4 regions of the Planococcus sp. VCh962 genome follow, and region 2 is predicted to be linked to each of the others. Evidence: riboswitches for the same ligand, from Rfam matches in the RefSeq annotation. Region 2 holds a riboswitch; each other region holds the start of a gene.
The links. Region 2 has a riboswitch for S-adenosylmethionine ahead of metK (methionine adenosyltransferase). Riboswitches for the same ligand answer to the same signal wherever they lie in the genome.
Positions count from the first base shown of each region.

Region 1: linked by a shared signal. The riboswitch ahead of mtnK (S-methyl-5-thioribose kinase) and the one ahead of metK (methionine adenosyltransferase) in region 2 are both predicted to bind S-adenosylmethionine.
Region 3: linked by a shared signal. The riboswitch ahead of AC3AQ9_RS04445 (LLM class flavin-dependent oxidoreductase) and the one ahead of metK (methionine adenosyltransferase) in region 2 are both predicted to bind S-adenosylmethionine.
Region 4: linked by a shared signal. The riboswitch ahead of AC3AQ9_RS02895 (methionine ABC transporter ATP-binding protein) and the one ahead of metK (methionine adenosyltransferase) in region 2 are both predicted to bind S-adenosylmethionine.

Region 1 covers NZ_JBYLHS010000003.1:128,532-132,710, reverse strand. Annotated here, with positions in the region: gene mtnA (S-methyl-5-thioribose-1-phosphate isomerase) at 113-1,174, opposite strand; gene mtnK (S-methyl-5-thioribose kinase) at 1,171-2,361, opposite strand; SAM riboswitch class I at 2,435-2,589, opposite strand; SAM riboswitch class I at 2,757-2,865, shown strand; gene mtnW (2,3-diketo-5-methylthiopentyl-1-phosphate enolase) at 2,939-4,153, shown strand; gene AC3AQ9_RS11845 (2-hydroxy-3-keto-5-methylthiopentenyl-1-phosphate phosphatase) at 4,159-4,179, shown strand, end outside.
Region 2 covers NZ_JBYLHS010000001.1:1,461,426-1,465,604, reverse strand. Annotated here, with positions in the region: gene pckA (phosphoenolpyruvate carboxykinase (ATP)) at 1-1,330, opposite strand, end outside; SAM riboswitch class I at 1,567-1,679, shown strand; gene metK (methionine adenosyltransferase) at 1,877-3,088, shown strand; gene AC3AQ9_RS07360 (gamma carbonic anhydrase) at 3,138-3,671, opposite strand; gene AC3AQ9_RS07355 (alpha/beta fold hydrolase) at 3,775-4,179, shown strand, end outside.
Region 3 covers NZ_JBYLHS010000001.1:886,329-890,507, reverse strand. Annotated here, with positions in the region: gene nikD (nickel import ATP-binding protein NikD) at 1-430, shown strand, start outside; gene nikE (nickel import ATP-binding protein NikE) at 465-1,286, shown strand; gene AC3AQ9_RS04450 (YkuS family protein) at 1,375-1,953, opposite strand; SAM riboswitch class I at 2,254-2,362, shown strand; gene AC3AQ9_RS04445 (LLM class flavin-dependent oxidoreductase) at 2,557-3,942, shown strand; gene AC3AQ9_RS04440 (hypothetical protein) at 4,129-4,179, shown strand, end outside.
Region 4 covers NZ_JBYLHS010000001.1:552,678-556,856, forward strand. Annotated here, with positions in the region: gene AC3AQ9_RS02885 (Bax inhibitor-1/YccA family protein) at 1-566, opposite strand, end outside; gene AC3AQ9_RS02890 (tetratricopeptide repeat protein) at 1,212-2,222, shown strand; SAM riboswitch class I at 2,325-2,433, shown strand; gene AC3AQ9_RS02895 (methionine ABC transporter ATP-binding protein) at 2,501-3,514, shown strand; gene AC3AQ9_RS02900 (methionine ABC transporter permease) at 3,504-4,175, shown strand.

The DNA.
Region 1 (4,179 bases), on a different contig from region 2:
TTTTTAGCTTGTCATAAACTGTTGGCAGCGTTGTTCATTTTGCTACTCTAAAAATTAACGGCTATTTGGGAAATTTCTAGCTATAGCTTTCTGTCCTATCGTTAGAAATTTTTCATGATTTTTCTCCTTTTCCTGCATACAAGTTGAGAACTCCAGGAATGTTTTGATGGTAATCGGGTTTGATGATCCCTTTTTCAGTAATGATTGCGGTGATAAAGCGGGACGGGGTCACGTCAAAAGCCGGATTGAATACTTTGGTGCCCAGAGGTGCCACCGGGCGGTTTCCGATATGGGTGATTTCTTCCGATTTTCGTTCTTCAATCGGTATTTCTGTCCCGCTTTCAATAGTGAGGTCAAATGTTGATGCGGGTGCCGCTACATAAAACGGAATCCCGTAAGCATCAGCGAGAATTGCCAGATTAAGTGTTCCAATTTTGTTGGCGGTATCGCCGTTCGCCGCAATGCGGTCTGCACCGACGATAATGGCTTCGATGTCTTTTGCTCCAATGGTGTGGGCCGCCATACTATCGGTGATGAGTGTGACATCCACTCCTGACTGCTGGAGCTCCCAGACGGTCAGCCGCGAACCTTGGAATACCGGTCGGGTCTCACATGCAAACACTTCAAATTGACGGCCGCGCTCGCTTCCAAGATGAAACGGCGCCAATGCTGTTCCGTATTTCGCCGTGGCGATCGAGCCGGCATTGCAGATGGTCATAACCCGTTTATGCCCTTCCAATAGCGACAAGGCATATTCGCCGATTTGCCGGCAAGAAGCTTCATCTTCCTGATGGATGCGTACCGCTTCTTGGATGAGCAGTGCTTTTCCGCCTGCTACAGTTTCAGCTTTCTGAACCTTTTCAAGCAGCCGATCAAGCGCCCACATCAAATTGACCGCTGTTGGGCGTGACTCTCCGAGATAAACTGCCTTTTTACGGACATCATGCAGGAATGTTTCCAGCGTTCCAGCGTTATGGCGCTGCGCTGCAAGGGCTAAGCCGTATGCGGCGGCAATGCCGATGGCCGGTGCGCCGCGCACTTTCAGCGTGAAGATGGCTTCGTAGACATCTTCGATTGTCTCAAGTGTTATATAGTCGATTTCATGTGGCAGTTTCTGTTGATCTAAGATGACCAACTGCCCGTCTGTCCAGGCAATTGATAAAGGAATGGTCATTGCTCCAACTCCTCAAGCAGACCGGTTACTGCATCTATTGAGCCTAACTCGGAACGTTTTAAAATCAACGCTTCGCCAGTTTGTAAAGCTTGTTTCTTTAAACCGATTCGCAGTTCCGCATCTTCAATGCCGTCCAGGTCTTTGACGTGTGCCAGGCCGATTGTGCGGCGGATCAATTCACAGCCGGCAAAGCCAAGTGTGTCACGGAAAATCTTTTCCAGTACAAACTCTTTATAGCCCGCCGTTTCTTTGAATGCTTCAATGCCCTTCTGATCCCAAAGCTCTGAGAACTGGGTTGAGAAAACTTTCCATGTGCGTTCGATGTGGTTCACGATCACTTGGCGTTCTTCGCCGCTTCGTGTAAGCGACTGGACAATCAAGTTTGCGAGAAACAAGCCGACGTCAAAGCCGATCGGACCATAAAAAGCAAACTCCGGGTCGATGACTTTCGTTTCCGATTCACTGGCGAAAATACTGCCGGTATGGAGGTCACCATGCAATAGTGCTTCCGCTTCCGTCAAAAAGCTGAACTTCAGCTTTGCCGCTTCAAGTTTCAAAGGACCGTTTTTCCAGATAGCTTCGACAGTCGGCTGCAGCTCCGGTTCGTAATTATTGGTGTCGTTATTGAAAAACGGGTCAGTGAAAATAAGGTCTTCTGTGATTTTGCACAGTTCCGGGTTGGAGTACTCGGCCACTAAGCGCTTTTTCTCGAACGGGTGCAGTGCGAAATCGGAAGTATGGAACAGCGTACGCGCCAAATATTCACCGATGTCTTCCGACAGTCTTGAATATGCCGCACCCTGGATCAGTCCATCGCGCGCAATCGTCAAGTGAGACAAGTCTTCCATCACGGTAATCGCAAGTTCTTCATCGGTTGCATAAACGAATGGTACAAGCCCAGGTGCAAATTCTCCGTGTTTTTGAAGAGCGTTCGCTTCAATTGTTGCGCGTTTTAAAGTCAGCGGCCAGCTTTCCCCGACAACTTTCGCATACGGCAAGGCTTGTTTGATGATCAGGCCCTTTCCGCTTTTCTGATCTTTGATCTGGAACACGTAATTCAAGTTGCCATCGCCGATTTCGCGGCATACAAGTTCGGCCCCTTCAGGGAATGGATATAGGCTCTGAGCCATTGCAATGGCTCTTTCTAATGTTAATGCTTCGTATTGTTTGGATGCTATGGTCATCATTCATCTACCTTTCCGGGTCAATAGAAAAAGCCTCTTTCCGCAAGAAAGAGGCCTAGAATGATAGATTCCATGCCTCTTATCTTTCAGAAATGGTCATTTCTGATGGAATTAGCACCGTGCCTTGCGGAATCTGCATTCCGGCGCAAAAGCGCCCCTTCTCACGAAGGTATTACGGTCGGTTGCTGGGCGTCATAGGGCCAATATCCCTCTGCCTGCTCTTGATAAGAGTACTATTTGAGTAACTGTATGCTGTTTGAAAAGAATCCTATCACGGTTCAGAATTGACTGTCAATAACTTTTTTCACTACAAATAATTTTGCGAATATTTATTGACAGAAAGTTTAAGGCATGAAATAATCAACATTAATTTCTTTATTAATCCAATTGAATACACATTCTTATTCAGAGCAGGTGGAGGGACAAGCCCTATGATACCCGGCAACCGGTCCATAACGGACACGGTGCTAATTCTTGCAGCCGATTGATGCGGCTGAGAAATAAGAAGTTGTTAAGCCTATTAACCTCTTCTTGTTTGAAGAGGTTTTTTATTTTGATTTTTAACAGGAGCGTGAACGCAGTGAGCAATTTGACAGCGACTTACCAGTTATACGGCAAAGCCGGTTCATTCGGGAAAAAGGCCGAAGGAATCGCCCTTGGCCTCACAATCGGATCATGGACCGACTTGCCATTATTGGAACAGCAGCAATTAAAGCAGCATAAAGGAAATGTTGTTTCGGTAACGGAATTTGAAGATTCCCCGCATCCGCTAAAGCCGGATGAAATCAAAGCGGTGGTGAAGATTTCATACCCAAACGCTAATTTTTCGGCGGATTTGCCGGCGATTTTAACTACCGTTTTCGGCAAATTATCGCTGGATGGGGAAGTTAAGCTGCTCGATTTGGAGTTTGATGAGCAATTGCTTGCCCATTTTCCCGGACCGCGGTTCGGCATCGACGGCATTCGGGGATTACTCGGAGTAGACGGACGGCCGCTTGTCATGAGTATCTTCAAAGGCGTCATTGGCCGCGACTTGAATTTCCTCGCTTCACAGCTCCGCCAGCAGGCGCTTGGCGGAGTGGATTTGGTAAAAGATGATGAAATCCTCTTTGACAATCCGCTGACGCCTTTTGAACAGCGGATTACGACCGGGAAGAACGTCTTACAGCAGGTCTTTGAAGAAACCGGGCACCGGACGCTTTATGCAGTGAATTTATCGGGGCGTACTTCGAACTTGCGGGACAAGGCGAAAAAAGCGCGCGAACTTGGTGCGGATGCGCTGCTGTTCAATGTCCATGCATACGGACTTGATGTTCTGCAGGAGCTGGCAGAAGACCCGGATATCCGGTTGCCGCTCATGGCCCATCCAGCGTTCAGCGGTGCTTTCACTTCTTCGAACTTTTACGGGCTGGCTAGCTCTCTAGCACTTGGAAAACTGGTCCGCTACGCAGGCGCTGACTTTTCTTTGTTCCCTTCCCCTTACGGCAGTGTTGCACTTGAAAAGGCGCAGGCACTGGCACTCGGCGAGGAATTGGTAAAGGATGGCCCATTAAAGCGGAGCTTCCCGGTGCCTTCTGCAGGTATCCATCCTGGGCTGGTGCCATTATTGATCAACGATTTCGGGATCGACAGCATCATCAATGCCGGAGGCGGTGTGCACGGCCACCCGGACGGTGCAGTGGGAGGCGGAAAAGCATTCCGCCAGGCAGTTGATGCCATTCTGAGCAAAACAACACTCGCCGACGCTTCCGAACAGCATGAAGAATTAAAAACAGCATTGGCAATATGGGGGTAAGCATGTTGAGTAAACCAGTAATTTTC
Region 2 (4,179 bases):
TGTATGATAACTTCATACGGCTGCCGACTCCGTATTCGCCGCCAGTCCAGCCCGTATTCACAAGGAATACATCAACACCGTGCTCGTCGATTTTTTGTCCAAGCATTTCAGCGTATACTGTCGCATGCAATGGAAGGAAAGGTGATCCGAAGCAAGTTGAGAATGTTGCTTCCGGCGAAGTAACGCCGCGTTCTGTTCCAGCTAATTTAGAAGTGTAGCCGCTTAAGAAATGATACATGGCTTGTTCTTTCGTCAATTTGCTGATTGGAGGCAATACGCCGAATGCATCAGCCGTCAGGAAAACGATCGTTTTCGGATGTCCTGCTACCGAAGGATCCACAATATTGTCAATTGCCTGGATCGGGTAGGCTGCACGCGTGTTTTCAGTCAATGATCCATCGTGATAATCCGGAATGCGTGTTTCTTCGTCAACGACAACGTTTTCAAGAACAGCACCGAAACGGATAGCATCATAGATTTGCGGTTCGTGTTCACGGGTAAGGTTGATTGTTTTCGCATAGCAGCCGCCTTCAATATTGAAGACACCGTTATCCGACCAGCCGTGCTCGTCGTCACCGATCAGTTTGCGGTCTTCATCTGCTGATAAAGTTGTTTTTCCTGTCCCGGATAATCCGAAGAATAATGCTACGTCGCCTTCGTGGCCAACGTTAGCTGAACAGTGCATAGGAAGGATCCCTTTTTCAGGCAAGATGTAGTTCATGATGGAGAAGATGGATTTTTTCATTTCGCCGGCATACTCAGTGCCGCCGATCAAAATGATTTTTTTCTCCATTGAAACGATAATGAACGTTTCAGAATCCGTGCCGTCTACTGCCGGATCAGCTTGGAATGTTGGAGCATAGACAACTGTAAATTCCGCTTCATGCGCCGCAAGCTCTTCTGTGGTCGGACGGATGAATAATTGGTGGGCGAACAGATTGTGCCAAGCGTACTCATTGATCGTTTGGATAGCCAAACGAGACTCTGGGTCTGCTCCTGCAAAGCCTTTGAAAACGTATAAAGCATCCTGTTGTTTCAAATGCTCAATTACTTTGTTATATAAGTTTTCAAAAACATCAGAAGAAATTGGACGATTGACAGGGCCCCAATCAATTTTGTCTTTTGAAATGTCTTCTTCTACTATATACTTGTCTTTAGGCGAGCGGCCTGTGTATTTGCCGGTTTCGGCTTTGACAGCACCTTCTCGAGTCAATACGGCTTCCCCACGTGATGTTGCTGCTTCCACTAATTGTGGAACTGAAAGCTGGACGTGCACATTTTGGCCATTTAAAAGATCCTTTAAGTTGTTTGCGAAGTTCACTGGATTCATTTATATGTACCTTCCTTTTCGGTTATTCCCATGGTGATGGGGAGGATGTATATTCGAACATTAGTATAACACATTAAGACCATTAGTCTATACTAATAACTGATTGTAATGAAAAAAATACATTTAGTGATCTTGAGCAATGTATTGTGACCGATTAATGATTTTATATGGGCAGATTGGTGGAAAAACGTTGACATAACATTATACTTTCCGTATGATGAAAAATTGAACGGATACTCTTATTCCGAGCTGGTGGAGGGGACAGGCCCTATGAAACCCGGCAACCTGCTGCAGATTGCAGAGAAGGTGCCAAACCTGAAGCAAGGAACTCAACCTTGGACGATAAGAGTGAAAGGTGCTTATGATGATTTCTCCTTTCCACATGCAAATGATGGATGGGATTTTTTTATGAAATTGCCCTTAATCCTCGTGTACAAAGGCCACAACGGCTTGAAGTTCAATCCTCAGGGAACGGACTTGACATGGGAAACGAGTACCGTATCAATTTCGAGAGCAATCTCGCAGGATATAAGGAGGAAACACATTTTGAAAAACCGTCGATTATTCACATCAGAATCAGTAACAGAAGGACATCCGGATAAAATCTGTGACCAGATTTCAGATGCCATCCTGGATGCCATTTTAGCAGAAGATCCCAATGCACGAGTTGCATGCGAAACCACTGTAACGACAGGGTTAGTGCTTGTTGCAGGGGAGATTACAACTTCCACTTACGTTGATATCCCGAAAGTAGTACGTGAAACAGTACGGGAAATCGGCTATACACGAGCTAAATATGGCTTTGACTCAGAAACAAGCGCAGTTCTGACATCTATCGATGAGCAATCACCGGACATCGCTGCTGGAGTAAACGTAGCGCTTGAAGCACGTGAAGGCCAAATGACTGATAAAGAATTAGACGATATCGGAGCAGGAGACCAAGGTCTGATGTTCGGATTCGCGTGCAACGAAACTGAAGAGTTGATGCCTCTTCCGATTTCTTTAGCCCATAAATTAGCACGCCGATTGGCTCAAGTGCGCAAAGAAGAAATTCTTCCTTACTTGCGTCCGGATGGCAAAACACAAGTTACCATCGAATACGATGAAAACAATAAACCACTTCGCGTAGACACCATCGTTATTTCCACCCAGCATCATCCGGAAGTAACACTGGAACAAATTCAGCGCAACATCAAAGAATATGTCATCAATGAAGTTGTTCCTCAAAACTTGATCGATGATGAAACAAAATACTTCATCAACCCGACTGGCCGTTTTGTAATCGGTGGGCCGCAAGGTGACGCAGGCCTTACAGGACGAAAAATCATTGTTGATACTTACGGCGGTTACGCACGCCACGGCGGTGGTGCATTCTCCGGTAAGGACGCAACAAAAGTTGACCGTTCAGCAGCTTATGCAGCTCGCTATGTAGCGAAAAACATCGTTGCAGCAGGACTTGCCGACCGTTGTGAAGTGCAGTTGGCATATGCAATCGGTGTAGCTCACCCGGTATCCATCGCATTTGATACATTCGGAACAGGCAAAGTCGATGAAGAGACTTTAGACGATCTAGTCCGTGCAAACTTCGATTTGCGCCCGGCTGGAATCATCAAAATGCTCGATCTTCGCCGTCCAATCTACAAGCAGACTGCGGCGTACGGACATTTCGGCCGTACGGATATCGACCTTCCATGGGAACGTACAGACAAAGTGGATGTTCTTAGAGAACAATCAGGCATCTTCAAAGGCCAAGCATAAATACAAAAAAAGACGATCAGGCATTTATGCCGATCGTCTTTTTGTATTGTTATTTCTCTTGTTCCAAATAATTTTTTTGCAGGGATTTATAATAAGCGCCTTTTTCAGCATATTCCCGGACAATGCGTTCCATGTCCTGCTTATCATCTTCCCGGAGTTCACGGACAACTTTTGCGGGCCGCCCGAGCGCAAGCATGCCAGGCGGAATGACTTTTCCGGGCGGAACGAGGCTGCCGGCTCCAATAAATGCGCCTTCACCGACTTCAGCACCGTCTAATATGATAGACCCCATGCCGATCAAAGCGCCTTTTCGGATAATGCAGCTATGAAGTGTCACTTGATGGCCGATGGTGACGTTGTCTTCAAGAATTAACGTTTTCCCTGGACTTTGGTGCAGCATGCACAAATCCTGGATATTGGTCTTATTGCCGATAATTGTGGGAGCTACGTCGCCGCGTATGACGGTATTGAACCAAATGGATGATTCCGCTCCGATGGTCACGTCTCCGGTGACAGTTGCATGGTCAGCGATGAACACCGACGGATGAATAGATGGATGCTTGCCGTTGAATGGGTAAATCATGGAAAACCTCCGTTAAAAAAGATAAGATATCTATAATCGTATCAAATTCGTTGCAAAGGTCAAATTTGATATCTCTCCAGTCGAAAAGAAAGGGGTGCAGTAGATGTGGAAATGGGAAGCTGAAGGACAAGCAAAAGCTGTTATTGTACTCGTACACAACGCTTACGAGCACCATCTTCGCTATGCTTGGCAAATTGGGCAATGGCGCTCTGAAAGTTTCCATGTCATTATGGGTGATTTGCCCGGCCATGGCAAAGGCGCACCGGCAAATCAGCCGCATCAAGAATCTTATTCAGCATATGAGGAATCGGTCCGGACCTCCATACTGGCTGCTTTAGAAGAACAGCTGCCCGTGTTTATCGTTGCCCATGGCCTTGGAGCAACTCTTGTTATGAATTTCTTAAGCAAGAACCCTTATCCAATAGCCGGTGTCGTCTTTAGTTCTCCTTGGCTGCGTTTAATAAAAACTCCTTCGAAATTTTCGACTGCATTGACAGGACTGCATAAA
Region 3 (4,179 bases), 580 kb from region 2:
ATTGGCGGTTTCTTCTCTGGAAGTGTTGAATCTGCAAGAACCGGCCAAGATTATGAGGAAATATCCTTTTCAGCTGAGCGGCGGGATGCTCCAGCGCGTCATGATCGCGATTTTGATGTGCCTGCGCCCATCAGTCGTGATAGCAGACGAGCCGACAACAGCCCTTGATGTGACCAATCAGATGCAAGTGCTTAAGGAACTGGATCGGCTCCGGACGGAATGCGGCACTTCAATCTTGCTGATTTCACATGACTTAGGGGTAATTTCAGAACTGGCCGACGAAGTGGCCGTGATGCAAAAGGGCCGGATTGTGGAAAAAGCAGATGTCTTCCAACTGTTCGATCACCCTCAGCATATCTATACAAAAAAACTGCTCCAAGCCAGACCTGTTTTGCCGATAAACGAACAATTGAAAAAACTGGTTATATAGAATCGGCAGGGAACGAGCGGAAAGGCGGTAGTCTATGAGTTTACTGGAAGTCAAAAGTGTTACACATGCATACGGCCCGACCCGTTCTTTTTGGCGCAAGGAAAGAGCATCACCGGTTCTTTCCGAGGTGTCTCTTAATATCGAAGAAGGGACGTGTTTGGGGCTTCTTGGAACAAGTGGGGCAGGCAAGAGCACGTTAGGCAAAGTCATTCTAGGGGTAGAGCAGCCGAAAGAAGGAAAAGTCATTTTCCAAGGCCAAGACATTTATACAATGGATTCTATTACCCGAAAACGTCTCAGAAGAGATCTTCAAGTGGTCTTTCAGGATAGTTATTCATCGGTGAATCCGCGCATGACGGCGGAAAAGATTATCGGGGAGCCCTTGGAAAACTACGAAAGGCTGTCGGCATCGGAGATGAAACGAACGATTGCGCATTTATTGGAGATGGTAGGGCTGGATGCGGAAGACATGAAAAAATACCCCCGGCAGTTCAGCGGTGGGCAATTGCAGCGGATCAATATTGCCAGAGCGATCGCTTTAAAGCCGAAATTGATGGTCCTGGATGAATCCGTCAGCAGTCTCGATATGGTGAACCAAACAAATATCCTGAACTTATTAAATGAGCTGAAATCAGCCTATGGCCTTTCTTATCTCTTTATCACCCATGATATTAGAGCTGCCTATTCCATTTCGGATGCTTTAGCAGTCATGGAAAAAGGCAGGTTGATCGCAACCAGCCAAGACAAAAATGAAATGCTCTCATCGCAACAGCCTATTGTAAAGAAATTGGTGTCTTCCATTCTGTCAGAACATCCACGGAACCGAACGATTTCTTCGGACAGGAGATTCGTTTGATGCAGGATCAAGCAGACAAGCTGCCATAAGTGAAAAGCCGAAGAGTCCACTAGAAAGTGGACTCTTCGGCTTTTTTATCCTCGTTATTTTAATTCAATGATGAAGAATCTCTTGAAGTTTCAGTGCCTTGCTGATCGTTGGAAGAGCTGGAAACTTTCCCTTTAACTTGAGAAGTGGCTTCGGTGGCCTTTTCTTTTGCCTGATTAGCCAAGTCGGCTGCTTTTTCTTTTACTTGGCTCAGTTTTCCGCTTCCATCACTGCCGGCATTGCCGCTTGCCAATTTTTCTTTAACGGTCACTTGAAGTTCTTTGCCGCTTTTCGGTGCTAGAAGAAGGGCTATTGCCGATCCAATTGCCGCTCCGCTTAAGAGGCCTGCGAAAAATCCGCTGCCCGATTCACTTTTGGCTGCATCTGGCTGGCCTTGAATTTTTCCGGCGCGCTGCAAACGTTCTTCCACTTCGGCTACAATTTCGTTAACCGTGCGCCCACTCACTTCTACCAGAGATCCTTTAAAGCGAAGATGGTCATAGCTCTCCAAGCTGCGGACTACCAGCGCATCATAATGGGCGGCTTTTGTTTTCTGATCAAGCATGTCTGCCTGATAACCTCTGTTTCTTAGGGCTTGTTGAATGTCTGTAAACGGATGTTCTACTGCAATTCTTGGCATATTATCCAACCTCTTTCTTTATTATCGTTATTCTTGTGTCTTTCCCTAACCCGGCTATAAGTTAAACCTTCTTTACTTATTAATCGAATAAAGATCTTTTAGAAGAAATCGAGCAAGGCACTTACTTCCAATAAAAAAGCCGCGAGTTAGAGGGCTTTCTCTTCTAGAATATTAAAAAAGCATCCGTTATTCATCGCTTATACCGACTAATGTGATAAGACTTATAAGGTAAATAAATTAATTTTACGATATAGATTGACTTTCAATAGATTTAATATTATGATTATTTTTAATTTAATAATCTTATCCAGAGAAGCCGAGGGACTGGCCCATTGACGCTTCAGCAACCTCTGACATTTGTCAGAAAGGTGCTAAATCCAGCAAGAATTTTATTCTTGGGAGATAAGAGCGGGATTGTGTACATATACAACCTTCTTTTCTCTTTAGCCGAGAAAAGGAGGTTTTTTATTTTGTTCATGGTCCTCAAACTTAAATACGGCAAGTACATATAAAGAAAGGGCAATATCAATCCTCACATCAATCATTGTGTTAAAAAGATTAGTTGAAACACCAAAAACGGTGCACACAAAGGAGCGGATCTATATGACAAACAAACGGATTTATTTAAATGCATTTGATATGAATTGTGCTGGACATCAATCACCTGGGCTCTGGACCCATCCCGAAGATCAATCGCATAAATACAAAGACAGCGAATATTGGATAGAATTGGCGAAGCTATTGGAAAAAGGGAAGTTTGATGCTATCTTTATAGCAGATGTCCTCGGTACATATGATGTCTATAATGGGTCGAGAGATGCCGCAGTCCGGCAAGGTGCACAGTCTCCAGTCAACGATCCGCTGCTTGTCGTACCGCTTATGTCGGCAGTCACGAAACATTTGGGTTTCGGTGTCACAGCTTCTGTCACCCATGAACATCCTTATCCTTTTGCCCGCCGGATTTCTACGCTGGATCATTTAACAAAAGGCCGCATCGGCTGGAACATCGTGACGTCTTATCTCAAGAGCGCGGCTGTCAATATCGGGCTGGACGACCAAATCAAGCATGATGAGCGTTATGATATTGCTGAAGAGTATTTGGAAGTGTGCTATAAATTATGGGAATCCAGTTGGGAAGAAGATGCCGTGCTGCTGGATAAAGTGAATGGCATATATACAGACCCTGAAAAAGTGCATGATATCCGGCATGAAGGGAAATATTATAAAGTGCCGGGTGCCCATTTAACGGAACCTTCCAGACAGCGGACTCCTGTCCTTTATCAGGCAGGCGCTTCTAAAAAAGGTGTAGCTTTTGCCGGGAAACATGCTGAATGTGTCTTCATCGGTCCGCCAAATATGGAACTGGCGAAACAAACGGTCAACAAGATACGCACCGAAGTGGAAAATTCCGGCCGGAATAAAGATGACGTCAAGATTCTGACGCTGCTTACCCCGATTGTCGGAAAAACGGAACAAGAAGCAATTGAAAAATACAACGATTATAAAAAACATATCAGCCATGAAGGTGCCTTGGCATTATTTGGGGGGTGGACTGGAATTGATTTGTCCAATTATGCGCCAGATCAGCCGCTTGAGTACATTGAAAATGATGCCATTCAATCTGCTTTAGAAAACTTCACCAAAATTCTGCCAGGAAGAAAACCGACGGTCAACGACGTTAAGGAATATGTCGGCATCGGAGGACTTGGGCCTTTCACTGTCGGATCGCCAGAGCAAGTAGCTGATACGCTTGAAAAGTGGGTGACCGAAACGGGCGTTGACGGTTTTAATATCGCTTACGCCATCACCCCTGGAACTTTTGAGGATTTTATCGATCTTGTCGTGCCGATCCTTCAGGAGCGGGGGCTCGTTCAAAAAGAATATGAAGGGGATTCTTTGCGGGATGCTTTGTTTGGGGAAGGTGCGCATCTATCACCGGCTCATCCCGGAAAGCAATATACGCGTGTACCTGTAACAGTGAACAATTAACAGCAACGAGAGCAAAAGAGGGAAAGGCGCTCAAAAAAGCGCTTCTTCGCTCTTTTTTGTTTGCCAACTTGAATTGAACAAACGAACAGGAAATTATTTCAAATTAACGAAACCATCGTTCTTTTCCTATCGTATATAAGAAGACAATGTTTGGTTCCAGATATTCCTACGAAGGAGGAGATGGTTTTGAAGCGGTTTCTCTATTATTTTGGTTGGACAATGGCTCTCGGATTTGTA
Region 4 (4,179 bases), 910 kb from region 2:
ACAATGACAACAGAAATTGCAATGCCTATCGGCGATGCATCATGCAGGTAAGGAATTTGAAAACCGAAAAAACTGCCGATGAATGAAATCAGGTAGACGATGAAAATCGCACCTGTAGCAGCGACGACGCCCAATCTGAAATTCTGCGTCACTTTGATGAACCCGGATTTATAAGCGAGCAGTAAACTCAGCAGCACACCGATTGTCAGAAGGACCGCCTGGAAGACGATGCCGCCGTATTGGACTTCGTACTGCGCAGATACCGCGCCAAGAAACAACCCTTCCAATAAAGCATAGAGAGGTGCTGTGAAAGGCGACACTTTCGGTACAAAAATCGTGATTAAAGCTACAATCAGTCCGCCGATGGCTCCCACCAGGATTAGCGGCATTGCGCTATTTGGATTGCTGAGGAACTGATTCCAGGAATAGACGGACGTAGCCAGCAATAAAAGCATTAGGATTAAGGTCTTATTTACAGTGCCTTGGATGGTCATTTGCTTGCCTGCTACAGCTCCGTCGAATTTTTTGAACGACTCATCATTTAAACTCGGGTTTCCACTTCTCAATTGTCTCACCTCTTTTATTAGTTAAAGCAGCTTCAATTATCTCCTCTACATTCTAAGGGACAAAATCGGTTAAATATAAGTTCAATTCTTTGAAAATGCTTCATCTTGTACTACGTTTAGGCGAGCGGAAAGTTTCAATGAATCATGATGAAGCGCATATTTTTTTGCTTTTACGTGGAAACGGGACATGGTTTGGAGAAAATAATGCGGTGCGGAAAGTATTCTCGATCGGAAGGAAAGTAAACGAGATCGGAAGGAAAGTATTTTCACCTGTAAGGAAAGTAAAACCGTTCTCTGGAATGATTTTTCTCTCCTTTACCTAATAAATTACAGTAAGAAGAAGCAGTTTGGCAATGAACAGCGGCCAGGCGAATGATGATTCGAACAGGATAAAGATTTGAATAACTGGCAATGCATAGATACAAATACCTCTTTAAAAAAACGCTTTAATAATTCTTTTACAATAAAATAATCATTTGCCCTATTGTGTATCTTTTCAAGCATTGGTATCATGAAAAACGATGCAAGTTTAGTGTAAATGTAAATTTTATCTTATTTTATTTTCCTTAAAATCAAAATCATGTCCAATATGCATGAAATATAATAAAGAATTAAGTTGTTTAGTATTTATTCGGGAGGAACACCATGCGCTTTCAGGGGATCAGTTTAGAAGAACTAGAAGAATTGGAGCAAGAACTGCTGAGCGTTGGGGAAACCAGGCTTGGCAGTTTAAGTTATTCCAAGATAGAAGTATACGATGCCATGCACAGCCAATTAGAAAGACTCGTGCTAGAGGATGAAGATTATCGCACTTATTATACCTTCATCAAGAAAAAACTAGTGTCTTATTTATTGCGCTACGGCATGCACTCGTACACTGGCCATCAAACCATCTATGAGGATACGGAAAATGTTCTGAAACAAGTTCTTTCTTACGATCCCCAAAATCCGATTGCGGCATACCGTCTCGGCTTTTTAGCTTACCGTTCAGGTATCCATAGCGAAGCGGTCATGTATCTCCAGCAGGCATTGAGCAGCCAGACTTATTATACCGATGATCGATTTTTGCTGAATGCTGAACAAATCAGCCGAGCCGTGCTGTATGTGACGAACAGCGCTCTTCATACAGCTATCCAAGGAGAGGTTCCGTCTTGCAATATGGTGGATCGTTCCAGCAATACATCGTTGTCGACGCAGCTTTGCTATAATGACGGCATGCTCATGAGCCATGCTTATCGGATCGTAACCCCGTTCGGTGCGGTGCTATGCTCGGAAGAAGAAAGTAATGAACAACAGATGAAAGATGTCATCTCGCTTAAATTCAATAAATTCGGTGCTACGCTGACTTATAACGGCATCACGGAACAGCTGTCTCGTATCCATGCCAATGTGCTGCGCTACCTGCTGGTGAAAACGCGGCGCGGCGAAGCGGCGACTCCGTGGTCATTGAAAGACTATTTCCTGTTTACCCATGTTATCACAGGCGTTCCGGAAGAAACGTTTTTGTTAATAGTTTCGGAAGTGAAGCGGATCATGGCTGAAATGGAAATTCCAGCTGCGATTCAAGTGTCAAAGACCGGGAAACAAGGGTTTTATTTTGACGGCTCTTCGCCGTTCGTAGTGATCGACCGGGTAGACGAAGAAATGTCTCTTTAAGATTCAAATTGATATTATTATTAGATTATTTTTAAAAAAGGTTTGACAGTTTTCAAAATCTTTAATACTATTAGAAACATGTTAAAAACAATTGCATATGGAACATTATCAAGAGAGACCGAGGGACAGGCCCGATGACGTCCAGCAACCTACAGAGCGATCTGAGAAGGTGCTAATTCCTGCAGAATGATTTCATTCTGAGAGATAAGCCAAATCCATTCGGTGCCTCTTTCTAAATGAAAGAGGCATTTTTTATTGGCAAAAAAAGGAGGGACACCATGATAAGCATCACGAATCTTTCAAAAGACTATCAAACGAAAAAAGGGACGGTTACCGGCGTCGATAACGTCACGCTGACCATCAACGAAGGCGAGGTATTCGGGATTGTCGGTTACTCTGGGGCCGGGAAAAGCTCCTTGCTGCGCTGTATGAACTTGCTGGAACGCCCGACAAGCGGCGAAATCCATGTCGATGGCGTTGATTTGACCAAGCTGAAAGGTAAAAAGCTGCGGCAGGCAAGGTTGAAGATCGGAATGATCTTTCAGCATTTCTACTTGATCAGCCAAAAAACGGTGGCTGAAAATATCGCCTTTGCGTTAAAAGCGGCCAAATTGCCGAAAGAAGCAATCGCGAAACGCGTCGATGAACTGCTTGAGATGGTGGGCCTGACCGACAAGAAAGATGTTTATCCAGCGCAATTGAGCGGCGGCCAGAAGCAGCGTGTCGGCATTGCCCGGGCCCTTGCGAATAATCCTTCCGTGCTGTTATGCGATGAAGCGACGTCCGCCCTTGACCCGAATACAACGCTTTCCATTTTGCGGCTGTTGAAAAAGATCAACCGGGAGCTGAACATTACCATCGTATTAATCACGCATGAGATGAACGTGGTGAAGGAAATTTGCGACCGCATGGCGGTTATGCAGGAAGGCCGAGTCATTGAAGAAGGCGAAGTCTACGAGCTGTTCTCCGATCCGAAAGCCGAACTGACGAAGGAATTTATCTCATCCGTCGTATCGTTCGATGTGCCGCTGCCGATTCTTGCAGCATGCACCGGCCGCGTCATCAAAGTGCAGTTTAAAGGGGCAGTCGCCGGAGAAGGCATCATCACCGACACGGTCCAGCATTTTGATGTCAAAGGGAATTTCCTGCATGGCTCAATCGAATACATACAAGAAAAGCCGCTCGGGCTGTTTTTGATGGAAATCCAGGGAAGACCGGATAATATCCACCGGGCCATCACTTATATGGAGGGCCGGGGAGCCAATGTGGAGGTGATTTTAAATGGGATTTGATTTTCAGCATATGATGGAATTATGGCCGGACATCTCAAAAGCGTTCGGCGAGACATTATATATGATCGGTGTGTCACTCGCCATTGCCATTGTCATCGGCTTGCCGCTCGGCATTGTTTTGTTTGTCACAGACAAAGGGCTGTTTTTGCAAAACCGGTTCATCAAATCCGTATTAGGCTTCATCGTCAATATGATCCGGTCGATTCCGTTTATCATTTTGCTCGTCGCTTTGATTCCACTGACGAAACTATTGGTGGATTCCACCATCGGGCCAGCAGCGGCAAGCGTGTCCTTGTCGGTTGCAGCGATTCCGTTTTTCGCCCGCATCGTCGAAACGTCGCTGCGCGAAATCGATAAAGGCGTCATCGAAGCTGCAGTGGCTGTCGGTGCCACACCGTGGATGATCATCAAAGATGTGCTGCTGCCGGAAGCGAAAGCCGGCATTGTCCAAGGGATCACCATCACCATCATTTCACTCGTCGCCTATTCCGCAATGGCGGGAGTGGTCGGCGGGGGCGGCATCGGCGACTTGGCGATCCGTTTCGGCTATTACCGCTACGACAACACAATCATGATCGTCACCGTAGTCATTTTAATTGTGCTCGTCCAAATCCTTCAGCAACTGGGAGACTGGACGTCCAAAGCAATAGACAAACGATAAAAAA